One region of the Azospira sp. genome, then DNA from elsewhere that is predicted to be linked to it. Evidence: riboswitches for the same ligand, from Rfam matches in the RefSeq annotation. Region 1 holds a riboswitch; the other holds the start of a gene.
What was found. Region 1 has a riboswitch for cobalamin ahead of OEL49_RS04025 (ribonucleoside-diphosphate reductase subunit alpha). Riboswitches for the same ligand answer to the same signal wherever they lie in the genome.

Region 1 (7,370 bases):
CCATGATGCCCAGACCCACCGGGCGGTGCCGCACGTTGGCGTTGCGCGCCTTGGGGGTGGCGTAGAAGTTGATGTCCACCACGTTGTCCAGGAGGCGCATGGCGGTGCGGATGGTGCGTTGCAGCTTGGCCTGGTCCAGCACCAGCTGGCCATCCACCAGGATCAGGTGGGCCGGCAGGTTCACCGAACCCAGGTTGCACACGGCGGTCTCGGAGTCGGAGGTGTTGAGGGTGATCTCGGTGCACAGGTTGGAGCTATGCACCACGCCCACGTGCTGCTGGGGCGAGCGCAGGTTGCAGGCGTCCTTGAAGGTGATCCAGGGGTGGCCGGTCTCGAACAGCATGGTCAGCATTTTGCGCCACAGCTGCACGGCGGGAATGCGCTTGAACAGACGGATTTCGCCCCGGTCGGCCTTGGCCTCGTAGGCGTTGTAGGCGACTTCGAATTCCTTGCCGAACTTGTCGTGCAGGTCGGGCACGTCACTGGGGGAGAAGAGGGTCCACTCGCCGCCGTTGATGACCCGCTGCATGAACAGGTCGGGAATCCAGTTGGCGGTGTTCATGTCGTGGGTGCGGCGGCGCTCGTCGCCGGTGTTCTTGCGCAGCTCGAGGAATTCCTCGATGTCCAGGTGCCAGGATTCCAGATAGGCGCAGACGGCGCCCTTGCGCTTGCCGCCCTGGTTCACCGCCACGGCGGTGTCATTCACCACCTTGAGGAAGGGGATGACGCCCTGGCTCTTGCCGTTGGTGCCCTTGATGCGGGCCCCCAGGGAGCGCACCGGGGTCCAGTCGTTGCCCAGGCCGCCGGCGTACTTCTGCAGCAGGGCGTTTTCCTTGATGGACTGGTAAATGCCTTCCAGGTCGTCGGAGACGGTGGTGAGGTAGCAGGAAGAGAGCTGGGAATGCCGGGTGCCGCTGTTGAACAGGGTCGGCGTGCTGCTCATGAAGTCGAAGGAGGAGAGCAGGTTGTAGAACTCGATGGCCCGGGCTTCCCGGTCGATCTCGTTGAGGGCCAGGCCCATGGCCACGCGCATGAAGAAGGTCTGGGGCAGCTCGATGCGGCGCTCGTCCACGTGCAGGAAGTAGCGGTCGTAGAGGGTCTGCAGGCCCAGGTAGTCGAACTGCAGGTCCCGCTCGGCCTTGAGGGCGGCGGCCAGGCGTTCCAGGTCGTAGTCCTTGAGGCGGGCATCCAGCAGCTCGGCGTCCACGCCGGTGCGGATGAGGCCGGGGAAGGCTTCGGCGTAGCGGGCGGCCATGGCCTCCTGGCTGGCTTCCTCCCCCAGCACTTCGACGCGCACGCTGCTCAGCAGCAGGCGGGCGGCCACCTTGCTGTAGCCCGGTTCCCGCTCGATCAGGGTGCGGGCGGCCAGCACCAGGGACTGGCGCACGGCGGCCAGGGGCACGCCGTCGTAGAGGTTGTGCAGGGCCTGCTCCAGCACCGTTTCGGCGGCCACGTCGGCCAGGCCCTGGCAGGCTTCCCGGCATTGCTGCAGCAGGGCGGCCCGGTCCAGGGGGAAGCGGCGGTCGCCGTCCACCACGTGCAGCAGGGGGCCGGCGGCAGCGGGGGCGGCCGCCGCCTGGGCGGCCCGTTCGGCGGCCCGCTTTTCCCGGTACAGCACGTAGGCCCGGGCCACGTCGTGCTCGCCGGAGCGCATCAGGGCCAGTTCCACCTGGTCCTGGATGTCTTCGATATGCACCGTGCCGCCGCCGGGCAGGCGCCGGGTGAGGGCCTGGACCACGATGGCGGTGAGGCGGGAGACCAGATCCCGCAGGCGGGCCGAGGCGGCGCCCTGGCTGCCGTGCACGGCCAGGAAGGCCTTGTTCATGGCGACGGAGATTTTCTCCGCATTGAAGGGCACCACCGAACCGTTGCGGCGGATGACCTCGAAGGACTGGGCCCGGCCGGCCAGATCGGCGGCGTTGGGCAGGCTGTCGTCCAGATTGTCGGAGGGCAGGTGGGATGACGCTTGGTGGGTGGCGAAGAGGCCGGCTTGCATCGTGGAACTCCCGTTATCAACGGAACGGGGGCCCAGGGCGGCGGGACTGCCGAGGCGCCGGCGGGCACGCCCATGGCGGCCGACAGCGGACAATCCCGATCCACCGGGGGGCACCCCGCCCCTGGTCAGACTGAAAAATTGGCGACGGCAGGTTTCCTGGCTCACGGGTCCTGGCCCGATGCCCGCCTTCCCGGTGGAACTGCCTCCCAGTGGCACGCGTGGACATCGAACTCGCCGTTTACAGTTGCGGGGGCAGCTCCGGCATGGGCGGAAAGTTCGCTGCGGATTCGCGGGGAATCCGTCTGATCCCGACTTCCTTGATCGCCGCACCGGATTCCCATTTGTCCCGAAATCGGGGAACCGTCGCGGAGGAGACTTTACCCCAGCCCTCAAGCGGAGGGCAAGGGGTTGGACACTACAGGTAGTAGTACGAGAGTAATAGACAACTACATATAGTGTATTTGGCGGCAGGGCCTTTTCCACAGCCGGGAGCGTTTTGCCCAGAAAACGGGCAGAGTGTTTAATCCCCAGTAATACTGTGGCTTTTCACCGGCTGTCCCGGAACGGCCCACAGACTTATCCACAGAAACTGTGAATTTCCTGTTGCATGCCCCGCCGGAATTTCTGCATAATCGTCGGATCGTTTTTGCCGGAGCAGTGGCAAAAACTTTTTTTACCGGCGGATTTTTTTCCGCCACCAACCGCGAATCCTTTATCAGCCCCATGCACAACTTCGCCGACTTCGACCGCTGCAACACGCTGCCCTCCCGGGCCGGCGCGGGCGCGTCCGTCATTGGCGTAGTAGGCGCTGTAGTACGCGTAGTCGTAGTAGTACGCGCGTGCGCCGCTGGGATGAGCGAAGTCCGGTAAAGAAACCAACCGAATTCCACCAACCCCCCGCCGGCGCGACAGCCCGGCGGGGGTTTTGTTTTTGGGCCCTCCGACCGGCAAGCCAAACCGGATTACGCAAGGAGAAGCCCAGCCATGAATGCCTCAGCCCCCCAAGCCGCCCGCCAGACGGATGCCGCCCCGGCGCCGGAAACCCTTACCGGCGCCCAGATCGTCGTCCGCCTGCTGGAACACCAGGGCGTCACCACCGTCTCCGGCATTCCCGGCGGCGCCATCCTGCCCTTCTACGACGCCCTCTCGGCTTCGGAGAAAATTCGCCACGTGCTGGCCCGCCATGAGCAGGGCGCCGGCTTCATCGCCCAGGGCATGGCCCGGGCCAGCGGCCAGCCCGCCGTCTGCCTTGCTTCCTCCGGCCCCGGTGCCACTAATCTGCTGACCGCCATCGCCGACGCCAAGCTGGATTCCATTCCCCTGGTGGCCATCACCGGCCAGGTGCCCCGCAGCATGATCGGCACCGACGCCTTCCAGGAGGTGGATACCTACGGCCTTACCATCCCCATCACCAAGCACAACTTCCTGGTGAACTCCGCCGAGGAGTTGCTGGAGGTGATTCCCCGGGCCTTCACCCTGGCCGCCTCCGGTCGCCCCGGCCCGGTGCTGGTGGATATTCCCAAGGACGTCCAGGCCCAGGCCATCGAGGTCAGCGAGTGGCCCGCCCCCGGCGGCCGCCAGGCCCTGCCGGCGCCGGACATGGCGGCCATCGAGAAGGCCGCCGCCATGATCAACGCCGCCGAGCGGCCCATCCTTTATCTGGGCGGCGGCGTCGTCCATTCCGGCGCCGCCGAGGCCGCCGTGGCCCTGGCGGAGAAGGCATCGCTCCCCACCACCATGACCCTCATGGCCCTGGGTGCCATGCCGGTGGACCATCCCCTCTCCATCCACATGCTGGGCATGCACGGCGCCCGCTACACCAACCTGCTGCTGGAAGAGTGCGACCTGCTCATCGCCGTCGGCGCCCGTTTCGACGACCGGGCTACCGGCAAGGTGGCCGCCTTCTGCCCCAAGGCCCAGATCATCCACATCGACATCGACCCCTCCGAACTGGACAAGATCAAGAACGCCCACGTGGGCATCGCCGGCGACGTGGGCGAGGTGCTGGAAAAACTTTCGCCCCTGGTGGAGGCCCACCTGCGCAAGCGCTGGCTCACCCACATGGGCGATCTGCGCTCCCGCTTCCGCCTGCAGCGGCCCAACCTGGAAGACCCGCGCAGCCACTACGGCCTGATCCAGGCGGTGGCCGACTGCTTGGACGATTCCGCCGCCATCGCCACCGACGTGGGCCAGCACCAGATGTGGGTGGCCCAGGCCTACCCCCTGCGCCGGCCGCGCCAGTGGCTCACCTCCGGCGGCCTGGGGACCATGGGCTTCGGCGTTCCCGCCGCCCTCGGTGCCGCCCTGGCCGAGCCCGAGCGCACCGTGGTCTGCTTCACCGGCGACGGCAGCATCCTGATGAACATCCAGGAACTGGCCACCATTGCCGAAGCCGGCGCCAACCTGAAGATCGTGCTCATGAACAACGACGCCCTGGGCCTGGTGTACCAGCAGCAGGAGCTGTTCTACGGCAAGCGCTACTTCGCCTCCAAATTCGCCGGCCAGCCCGATTTCCTCAAGATTGCCGAAGGCTTCGGCATCGACACCCTGGACCTGGACACCGCCGCCGATCCCCGGGCCGCCCTGCGCCAGGCCCTGCAACGGCCCGGCCCCTGCCTCATCCACGCCTTCATCGACATGAACGAGAAGGTCTACCCCATGGTGCCCCCCGGCGCCGCCAACACCGACATGATTGGAGGCTGAGATGAACGCTGTCAGCAAAAACGAAAATGCCGCCCTGGCCCGCCCCCAGCGCACCGTGCTGGAACTGGAAGTGAACAACCACGCCGGCGTCATGTCCCACGTGGTGGGCCTCTTCTCCCGCCGCGCCTACAACGTGGAAGGCATCCTCTGCCTGCCCGTAGGCGACGGCAGCATCAGCCGCATCTGGCTACTGGTCCTGGAAGACCGGCGCCTGGAGCAGATGGTGAAGCAGGTGGAGAAGCTGGAAGACGTGCGCACGGTCCGCCGCCATGGGGCGGATCATGCGGTGTTTGAGAGGCTGGAGGAGTTTTTCCGCTGAGAGGGTTGGGGGGCTCCTCTACAGAGGAGGAGCCTCCGCATTGGAAAAAGGCTAGTAATTCAGTATGATCGAAGCGTGCATATTCTAAAGAAATGCATGTAGGGCCAGTTAGATCAAATCAACTGGTTCCCGTGACCGCAAAGCGGCTAGCGGGGTTCATTTCTAATCCTATTGAAAGAACCGCTATGCCGTACAAAATTCCCGTTCGTCTTCGCGAATCTGCATATAGAAATCAGCAGGGCCGGTGCTTCTATTGTGGAAGTGCCATGTGGCTGGCTGATTTAGCAGGATTTGCAAATTCCCACAATTATTCGTTAGCCCAGGCTCGCTTGCTTCAGTGTACGGCTGAGCACCTTAGAGCCCGACAGGATGGCGGGAAGAACTCTCCTGGCAATATTGCAGCAGCATGTTGGTATTGCAATACACGACGCCATAAGAGGGTGCATCAATTGCGTCCTGAAGAGTTCCGCCAGCATGTTGTAAAACGAATGAGAAATGGGCGTTGGCACCAACTCTCCTGATTGTTACTTCAAGGGCATATCCAGCTGGTGATTTAATCCAGATTAGTCGTACTGGAGGCAAACTTATTTCAGCCTCTGTCTGTATTTTCCCCTACAAACCTCACGGGCTTTCTGCATCGAAAGCTGATGCTTATCAAAGTGCCCTGGCGGGCCGGGCGGCAAGATGGGTGCCCATGAAGCCCACCATTTCTTTTCCCCGACTTTGCCTGAGCGACCTTGGCTTGGCCGCGGCCTTGCTGCCCCTTTCCGTTAGTGCCACGGAAGCGGTGGTTCCTGCTCCCCGCGCCAAGGAACTGGTGCATATGGTTCGCCAGGATTGCGGTTCCTGCCATGGTCTGACCCTCAAGGGTGGTCTGGGGCCGGCGCTGACGGCTGAGACCTTCCGCCAGCGGCCTGCCGAGAGCATGGTGGCCACCATCCTGCACGGCCGGCCGGGTACGCCCATGCCGCCCTTCAAGGGTATTGTCAGCCAAGCCGAGGCTGAGTGGATCGTGCAGCAGCTCCAGGCCGGCTTCCCTACTGAATAATCCCAAAATGAATTTCCCGCGAAAGACTGCCATGAAGCCTGCCGTCTCCCGTCTGCTGCTCCTGCCCGCCCTGCTGCTTTCCCTTCTGGCCGGTTGCGCCAGCGCCCCGGCGCCGCGCGGTACCGGCGATCTGGGGGTGGTGATCGAGCGTTCCATCGGCCAGGTGCAGGTGGTCAATACCACCTCGAAAACGGCTCTGGCCAAGGTGCCCGGGCTGGGGGACCTGTCCCACGCCTCCGTGGTCTTCAGCCGGGACCAGCGCTACGCCTACGTCTTCGGCCGTGACGGCGGCCTGACCAAGGTGGATATCCTCACCGCCTCCATTGCCAAGCGCATCGTCCAGGCCGGCAACGCCATCGGCGGCGCCATTTCCCAGGACGGCAAGCTGGTGGTGGCCCAGAATTACGAGCCCGGCGGCATCAAGGCCTTCGACGCCGAGACCCTGGAGCTGGTGGCGGACATTCCTTCCGTGGATATGAACGGGGTGCGCTCCAAGGTGGTGGGCCTGGCCGACCTGTCGGGCAACCGCTTCGCCTTTTCCCTCTTCGAAGCCGGGGAAATCTGGGTGGCCGACCTCTCCAACCTGAAGGCCCCCAAGGTGCAGAAGTACTCCGCCGGCAAGCAGCCCTACGACGCCCTGGTGACGCCGGACGGGCGCTACTACATCGCCGGCCTCTTCGGCGAGGACGGTCTGGCCATGCTTGACACCTGGCAGCCGGAGCAGGGCGTGCAGAAGATTCTCGCCGGCTACGGCAAGGGCGAGCAGCCCCTGCCGGTGTACAAGATGCCCCACTTGCGGGGCTGGTCCGTGGCCGGGGGCAAGGCCTACCTACCCGCCATCGGCCGCCACGAGGTGCTGGTGGTGGATACCAAGACCTGGAAGGAGACGGCCCGCATTCCGGTGAAGAGCCAGCCGGTGTTCGTAATGGCCCGGCCCGACGGGCGGGAGATCTGGGTGAATTTCGCCTTCCCCGACAACGGCTGGGTCCAGGTCATCGACACCCTGGAAGGCAAGGTGACCCACACCCTGCAGCCGGGCAAGGCCATCCTGCACATGGAGTTCGCGCCCCGCGGCGAAGCCGTCTGGCTCTCGGCCCGGGACGACAACAAGGTCACCGTCTTCGACACCCGCACCAAGGCGCCGGTGGCCGAACTGAAGGCGGAGAGCCCGAGCGGCATCTTCTTCACTAGCCGTGCTGCCCGCACCGGCTTCTGACGCCTCGCCCGTCCATGCCCATGAACGCCGCCCGCTTCCCCCTGCTTAACGACTACCAGCGGGACTTCCCCCTGGTCTCCCGGCCCTT
Region 2 (7,370 bases), on a different contig from region 1:
TAGCCGGCCAGATAATCCAAGGGTCGCTTGTTGGTCATGGTGAAAATTGAGGGCCGCTAGAAGTCGTAGCGCAGGCCCAGGGTGAGGAAGTGGTTGTCGTAGCGGGAATGGGCCGAGCTGCGCGCTTCTAGGTGCAGCCGGGCCGAGACCCGGGGCGTCAGCCGGGCCCGGTAGATGAGGCTGTTGGCGATGATGTCGGCACCGGGCAGGATGGCCTCGTCGATGTCCATGCGGGCGTGGCCCAGCAGCAGGCTGTGCTCCGGCAGGCCGTAGGGGCCCAGGTCCAGCAGCAGGGTGGCCTTGCGCAGGCGGCTGCGGGCGATGGCCGACATGGCGTCGTTCTCGGCGTAGAGATAGGGCATCAGCACGAATTCCGGATAGCCGCCCCAGTTGCCGTAGGCCGTCACGGTGCGCTGGTCGCCGCCGAAGCGGTTGGCCATCAGGGCCAGGCTGAGGCCGCTGGGAGCGTGGGCCAGGGTGCCCTTGAGGCCCGCCAGGCCGTAGCTGGCATTGAGGCCGTGGCGGGCCAGGTAGTCGCGGAAGGCACCCACCTCCGACACCCGGTAGGCCTGGCCGTCGATGAGGGCGGTAAAGCCCCGGCCCAGGGGCTGCTTGAAGCGGCCGTCGGCATAGACGGTCTGCAGGGTGTCGCGGCCGTAGTAGTGCCACAGCTGCAGCTTGTGCTCCGCCTCGTAGGCCACCCCCGTCATCCACACGCCCCGGTGGCCGACCACGGTGGAGGGGTCCAGGGTCTCGCCGTTGCGCGCATCCGGCCGGCCCCGGCCGTCCACCAGCAGGGAGGTGTAGGTCTGCTGGGACATGCTGCGGAAATCGGAAAAGCTCACCAGGCCGTCCAGGCCCGACATCTGGCCGACGTAGCCCAGGGTCAGGGTAGTGCCGGGCAGCTCCCGGCTGCTCAGCACGTAGGCGTCGAACAGGTTGGGGATGATGCGGTATTCGTAGCTGTTGATGAGGGGCGACTGGATTTCCTGGCGCCCCAGGGTCAGGCGGCTGCGGCCCCGGCTGTAGATGAGCTGGGCCTCGCCCCACAGGGAATAGGGGCGCTTGTCCAGGCCGAACATGTAGGCGTCGGTCTGGCGCGGATTGTCCCGGGCCAAGCCCAGGTCCTGGGTGGTGTACCAGGCGGCCCGCAGGCGCCAGCCCCGGTAGTCGCCGCTCTCCAGGCCCAGCTTGCCGCCGAAGCCGGCGGTGTTCTGGTTCGGCCGGCCGCCCTTCTTGTCGTCGAAGACGTGCATGGCCTTGCCGTAGCCGAAGAAGGTGGTGCCCGCCAGGGCCTCCGCCCCATCGTCCCCGGCCCGGCCCTGGACCGAGGCGCCCAGGAGGCAGGCCAGGACCAGCAGGCGAAGGCAGCGCCCCACGCCCGCGCCTATTGCCATTCCACCCGGTTGCGGCCCAGGTCCTTGGCCCGGTACAGGGCGGCATCGGCCCGGGCCACGATGTCCTTGGCCTGGTCGTCGGGGCGGTAGGTGGCGACCCCGAAGCTGGCGGTCTTCTGCCGCACCACCGGAAACTCGTTGAGCTCGAACACCCGGCGCAGGTCCTCGGCCAGCACCCGGGCCCCCGCCTCGTCCGTGTGGGGGCAGACCACCATGAATTCCTCGCCGCCCCAGCGGCCTGCCAGGTCCGTCTCCCGGGTGTGACGCTGCAGCAGCCGGGCCACTTCCAGCAGCACCTGGTCCCCCGCCTGGTGGCCGTGGCAGTCGTTCACCAGCTTGAAGTGGTCCAGGTCCAGCAGGATCAGGCTGAAGGGCTGGCCGAAACGCTGGGAGCGCTGGATTTCGCTTTCCAGTACCTCGTCCAGCTTCATGCGGTTGAACAGGCCGGTCAGCTTGTCGGTGACGGAAAGTCGCTCCAGCTCCCGGTTGAGGGCGCTCAGCTTGCGGTTGGAGTAGATGACCACGGCCAGGACGAAGGCGGCCACGGCCAGGCTCTTCCACAGCAGGCTGTAGTCGGTGTGCTGCTCCACCTTGATGGCCACGTGCCGGTTGGCGATGGCCTCCCGCTCCTGGGGCGTCACGGTGCGCACGCCCTTGTCCAGGATGTCCCGCAGCAGGGGTTCGTCCTTGACCACGCCGATGCGCAGCTGGTTGGTGTAGGCGGGAATCTGGCCGGCGATCTTGAGGTTGAACAGGCCTTCCTTGCGGATGGCGTAGGCGGCGACGATGAGGGAGCGCACCGTCAGGTCGGCCTTGCGCTCGGAAACCAGGGAGACGGCCTCCGGCTCGCTGCCGGTGAGGATCACCCGCAGGTTGGGGAAGTCCTTGCGGATGCGCTCCTCCACCATGGTGCCCCGGGGCAGGGCCACGCTCTCGCCGCTGAGGCCGAGGAGGTCGCCGACGAAGGCGTGCTCCTCCCGGGTGACGATGATGTTGGGGTCGGTGAACACGGGAGCGGTGAAATTCAGCCAGCGGTCCCGTTCCGGACTCTGGTTGAGGAAGCTCATGAGCTGGCAGCGCCCGGCCTTGGCGGCGGCCAGGCTTTCGTCCCAGGTCCGCACCGACAGCAGCTCGATGCGCAGGCCGACCCGCTGGGCCACCAGCTGCACCAGGTCGGCGCCGATACCCTCGTGCCGCCCCTGCTCGTTGATGCGCTCGAAGGGCTCCCAGTCCGGATCGACGCACATCTTCACCGACTGCACCCTGTCCAGGTAGGCCTGCTCGGCAGCCGTGAAGACGATGGACGCCGGCTCGGAGGCGACGCCGGGCAGCGGACTCAGGGTAAGGCAGGCGGCGCACAGGGCCAGGGCTGTCTTGAGGGACATGGGGACTAGGCAGGTTGGAGGGATCGTCACTGCCGATGCCCGGGCAGCCTGGGTTGCGGAAGGCGCCATGCCGATCACGGCACGGGCTCCGGCCCATCTTGTTCTGTCGGCAGTATAACGGCCCGCCACCGCTGAATTGGCTCGACTATGTCACACCGCGGTGGGGGGCCGCTGCCCGGCCGGGCAGCCTGCCGCCTGCCGTTCCGGGCCGGAAACCGGGCGCCCGCCCCGACCGGGGCGGGCGATGGCCGGCGCCTAGGCCAGACGCCGCCCCAGGGGCTGGGGCACGGGCACCGGGCGGCCGTCGTAGCCCACCGCCACCATGGTGAGGCGGCCCCGGGTGCACAGGCGGCGCTGGCCGGTGAGCAGGGCCTCGGCGTGCAGCAGCACTTCCACCGTCATGGAACTGTTGCCGATGGCCACCACCCGGGCCGCCAGGTCGGCGATCTCCCCCTCCAGCACCGGCGCGTGGAAGTCGATGCGCTCGGAAGCGGCCATCACCACCGGCATGCGGGCCTGGCGGCTGGCCGCCACCATGGCCGCCTTGCCCAGCCAGGCCAGGGCCTGGCCGCCGAAGAGGCTGCCGTGGTGGTTGGTGTGGCCGGGAAAGACCATCTCCACCATGGCCGTCACCGGGCCGATGCCGGGCAGCTGGGCGAAGCTCTCGTCGTCCTCCTGCAGCGGCGCCCCTGGACCGTCCACCGCCACCAGGGTGAAGTGGGCGGTGGCGCTGGTCTCCCGCAGCCCGGTGGCCAGGTCCTCCGCCGCCAGGGCCACCTCCACCTGCACCGAGCGCCGACCCCGCTGCACCACCCGGCCGGACAGTTCCACCAGGCGCCCCTGGGGAATGGGCTTACGGAAGTCGATGCGGCCGCTGCTGGCGGTGACCATGGGCCGGCGGGTCTCCCGGGTGGCCACCAGGAAAGCCAGCTTGTCCATCATGGCCATGGCGGAACCGCCGAAGAGGGTGCCGTGATGGTTCACCTGTTCGGGGAAGACCACGTCCACCATGAGGGTGGCCTGCTGCTGCCGCGGCGAAGTGGACGAAGTGGGGGCGGGATTGGCTTCTACGGGCTGGGCGGCCGTCCCCACGACGGCGCCGATTTCCATTGCTTCCATGCGCATGCGCAACTCCTTGGATAAAGCGGAGCGGGAGCATCGGAGAAGGGCGAACACCCCGGGCCGCGGCAAAGCGGCTCGGAGCGGCAGGCAGCCGAGAGCGGACAACGATGACAGTCAGGGAATGCGCGCATTTACCTTCCTCAGGGGACACCCCGCCCCAATTAGGATTGATATGAAGTAATGCCGCGGCAGGTCTCCTGACTTGCGGGTCGTCACGTTGCGCCAGCCTTCCCGGCAGTATCGCCAGTGGCAAAGAGTGGAGCGCAACGCTCGCCGCCTACAGTTGCGGGGGCAGTTCCGGACTGGAGTCGGGGCGTCGCCGCCCTGTCTCGCACCGGATTCCCTTTTCATCCCCTGGAGGGGGGAACCGAAGCGGGGCCAGTCTAACCCGCCCCGACCGATTCGCCAAACGCCGCGCCTGGCGCGGCGGATTGCCCAGCCCGGGGGGAGTGGGCTATCATCCGCCCCGATTCAGGTGCCGTGCCTCGCGCTCTGCGGGGACGGTGAAACGGGAAGCCGGTGACTCCAGGGACCACCCAGGACAGTCCGGCGCAGCCCCCGCTGCTGTAAGCCAGACGACGCTGCCTCACGCCACTGTGGTTCATCACGGGAAGGCCGGCAGGGAAGGATGAAGGCAAGCCAGAAGACCGGCCTGACATCACAAGTTGCACCATTCCCCGGGGTGACGGGAACGGTTCTGGTGATTTGCCGCCTCCTCGCTGTTCCATCCGCCGCGGCCCTTTATCCGACCTGCCACAACTCCCCCGCCTGGTGCGCCACCGTCATGCTCGCCGAGGGAGAGACTCATGCACATCATGGAAGGCTTCCTGCCCATCGAACACGCCGTGGGCTGGAGCGTCGCCGCCGCCCCCTTCGTCGCCTGGGGCATCCGTTCCGTGAACCGCCGCATCCGCGAAAATCCCGAGCAGCGCATGCTGCTGGGAGTGGCCGCCGCCTTCACCTTCGTCCTCTCGGCCCTGAAGCTGCCCTCGGTCACCGGCAGCTGTTCCCACCCCACCGGCACCGGCCTGGGCGCCGTGCTCTTCGGCCCTGCCGCCATGGCTCCCATCGGCGCCGTGGTGCTGCTGTTCCAGGCCCTGCTGCTGGCCCACGGCGGCCTCACCACCCTGGGCGCCAACATCTTCTCCATGGCCGTGGTGGGACCCTTCGCCGCCTACGGCATCTTCGCCCTGGCCCGCCGCCTCAAGGCCTCCCTGGCGGTGAGCGTGTTCCTCGCCGCCAGCCTGGCGGACCTGCTCACCTACGTCACCACCTCGGTGCAACTGGCCTGGGCCTTCCCCGATCCGGTGGGCGGCTTTGGCGCCTCCTTCCTCAAGTTCGCCGGCATCTTCGCCCTCACCCAGATTCCCCTGGCCATCAGCGAGGGCCTGCTCACCGTGGTCATCTGCAACGCCCTGGCCCGCTTCAACCCGCAGGAACTGCAGGACCTGGGCGTGGCCCCGGCGCCGGAGGTGCGGGCATGAAGCGCCACCAGAACCTGCTGCTGCTCATCGCTGTGGTGCTGCTGGCGGCCCTGCCCCTGTGGCTGGTGGAACGGCCGGTCGGGCCGGACGGCCAGCCGGCGGAAATCTTCGGCGGCGCCGACAGCGAGGCCCAGGCCCTCATCACCCGCATCGCCCCGGACTACCAGCCCTGGTTCCAGCCCCTGCTGGAGCCGGCCAGCGGCGAGATCGCCTCCCTCCTTTTCGCCCTGCAGGCGGCCCTCGGCGCCGGCTTCATCGGCTATTACCTGGGCTGCGCCCGCACCCGGGAAAAGCTGCGCCGGGAACAACGACGCGGTGAAGCGGCAGCCCGGCGCGAAGACAAGGACCAGGAAGGGCCGGCGTGCTGATCGAGCAGTCGGCCTACGCCAACCGCTGGCGCGGCGTGGCGCCCCAGGCCAAGGGCCTCTTCGCCCTGGGCGGGGTGACGGCCGCCTTCGTCGCCGCCGCCACCCCGGCCGCCGGGCTCGGCGTGGCCGCCCTGCTGGCGGCCGTGACCATCGGCGGCGCCCGGGTATCGCCCCTGCTCTATCTGCGGGTGGCGGCCCCGGCCCTCTTCTTCCTCGCCATCAGCGCCCTCTCCCTGGCCGTCTCCGTGGATGGGGGCGGCCTGCAGGCCACCGCCGCCGGCACCCACCAGGCCGCCGTGGTGGCGACCCGCTCCCTGGGCGCCCTGGCGGCCCTGCTGTTCCTGGTGCTGACCACGCCCCTGAGCGACCTCATCGCCCTGCTGCGCCGCCTGCGCACCCCCGAGGTGCTGCTGGACATCATGGTGCTGTGCTACCGCACCCTGTTCGTCTTCGCCGCCGCCCTGCAGGACATGCGCGCCGCCCAGGCCGCCCGCCTCGGCCACCTGGACCGCAGCCGCCTGCTGCGCAGCCTGGGGCAGATGGCCGCCCACCTCACCCTGCAGGTGTGGCAGCGTTCCCACGCCCTGCACCTGGCGGCCCTGGCCCGCAACAACGACGGTCCCCTGCGCTTCCTCGGCAGCCGCCACCCCCACGCCCGGCGCGATGCCGGCCTGGCCGGCGTGGCCGCCCTGGCCCTGGTGCTGCTCGCCTGGAGCGGCCGGTGAGCGTGCCCCTGCTGCAGCTGGAGGACGTGCACTACCGCTACCCGGACGGCAGCGCGGGCCTGGCCGGCTGTTCCCTGGGCGTTTCCCGGGGCAGCCGCAACGCCCTCATCGGCGCCAACGGCTCGGGCAAGACCACCCTCTTCCAGCACTGCAACGGCCTGCTGCGCCCCGCCGCCGGCCGGGTGCACTACGCCGGCACCCCGGTGGACTACGGCCGGGCCGGCCTGCGCGCCCTGCGCAGCAAGGTGGGCCTGGTCTTCCAGAATCCGGACCGGCAGCTTTTCTCCGCCAGCGTGCGGGAGGACGTCTCCTTCGGCCCCCTCAACCTGGGCCTGGACGAGGCCACCGTCGCCGCCCGGGTGGAAGCCGCCCTGCAGGCCGTGGGCATGGACGACCTGGCCCACAAGCCGGTGCAGAACCTCAGCTTCGGCCAGAAGAAGCGGGTCTGCATCGCCGGCGTGCTGGCCATGGAGCCGGAGCTCTTGGTGCTGGACGAACCCATGGCCGGCCTCGACCAGGCCATGCAGGAGGAACTGCTGGCGGTGCTGGACGGCCTGCACCGCCGGGGCATGACCATCCTCCTGGCCACCCACGACATCCACTTCGCCTACCGCTGGGCCGACCGCATCCACCTCATGGCCGCCGGCCGCTGCTGCGCCAGCTTCGACGCCCCGGCCCTGGCCGGGCACGAGGCCGAGCTGGCCGCCATCGGCCTGCGCCTGCCCTCGGTGATCGGCCTGGAACGGCAGCTGCGGCAGCGCGGCCTGCTCCGCGGCGACACCCCCATCCACAGCTGCAGCGCCCTCCTGGCCCAGCTGCAACAAGAAGACTGCTGAGAAGGAACATGCCATGACCCCAGCCACCCTCGGCAAGATCTGGTTCGTCGGCG

Region 2: it holds a riboswitch for cobalamin, as region 1 does, so the genes downstream of both, OEL49_RS16645 (acyl-CoA thioesterase) here and OEL49_RS04025 (ribonucleoside-diphosphate reductase subunit alpha) in region 1, are expected to answer to the same signal.

What each region holds. Positions count from the first base shown of each region.
Region 1 is NZ_JAOTRW010000003.1:125,106-132,475, forward strand. It holds gene OEL49_RS04025 (ribonucleoside-diphosphate reductase subunit alpha) at 1-1,996, opposite strand, end outside; cobalamin riboswitch at 2,126-2,376, opposite strand; gene OEL49_RS04030 (hypothetical protein) at 2,573-2,875, opposite strand; gene ilvB (acetolactate synthase large subunit) at 2,981-4,699, shown strand; gene ilvN (acetolactate synthase small subunit) at 4,701-5,018, shown strand; gene OEL49_RS17385 (HNH endonuclease) at 5,285-5,539, shown strand; gene OEL49_RS04045 (c-type cytochrome) at 5,713-6,066, shown strand; gene OEL49_RS04050 (cytochrome D1 domain-containing protein) at 6,098-7,282, shown strand; gene OEL49_RS04055 (Lrp/AsnC family transcriptional regulator) at 7,297-7,370, shown strand, end outside.
Region 2 is NZ_JAOTRW010000012.1:81,188-88,557, forward strand. It holds gene OEL49_RS16630 (YgjP-like metallopeptidase domain-containing protein) at 1-38, opposite strand, end outside; gene OEL49_RS16635 (OprD family outer membrane porin) at 57-1,379, opposite strand; gene OEL49_RS16640 (diguanylate cyclase) at 1,388-2,782, opposite strand; gene OEL49_RS16645 (acyl-CoA thioesterase) at 3,038-3,907, opposite strand; cobalamin riboswitch at 4,075-4,291, opposite strand; cobalamin riboswitch at 4,361-4,574, shown strand; gene OEL49_RS16650 (energy-coupling factor ABC transporter permease) at 4,711-5,388, shown strand; gene OEL49_RS16655 (energy-coupling factor ABC transporter substrate-binding protein) at 5,385-5,756, shown strand; gene cbiQ (cobalt ECF transporter T component CbiQ) at 5,750-6,481, shown strand; gene OEL49_RS16665 (energy-coupling factor ABC transporter ATP-binding protein) at 6,478-7,317, shown strand; gene cobM (precorrin-4 C(11)-methyltransferase) at 7,331-7,370, shown strand, end outside.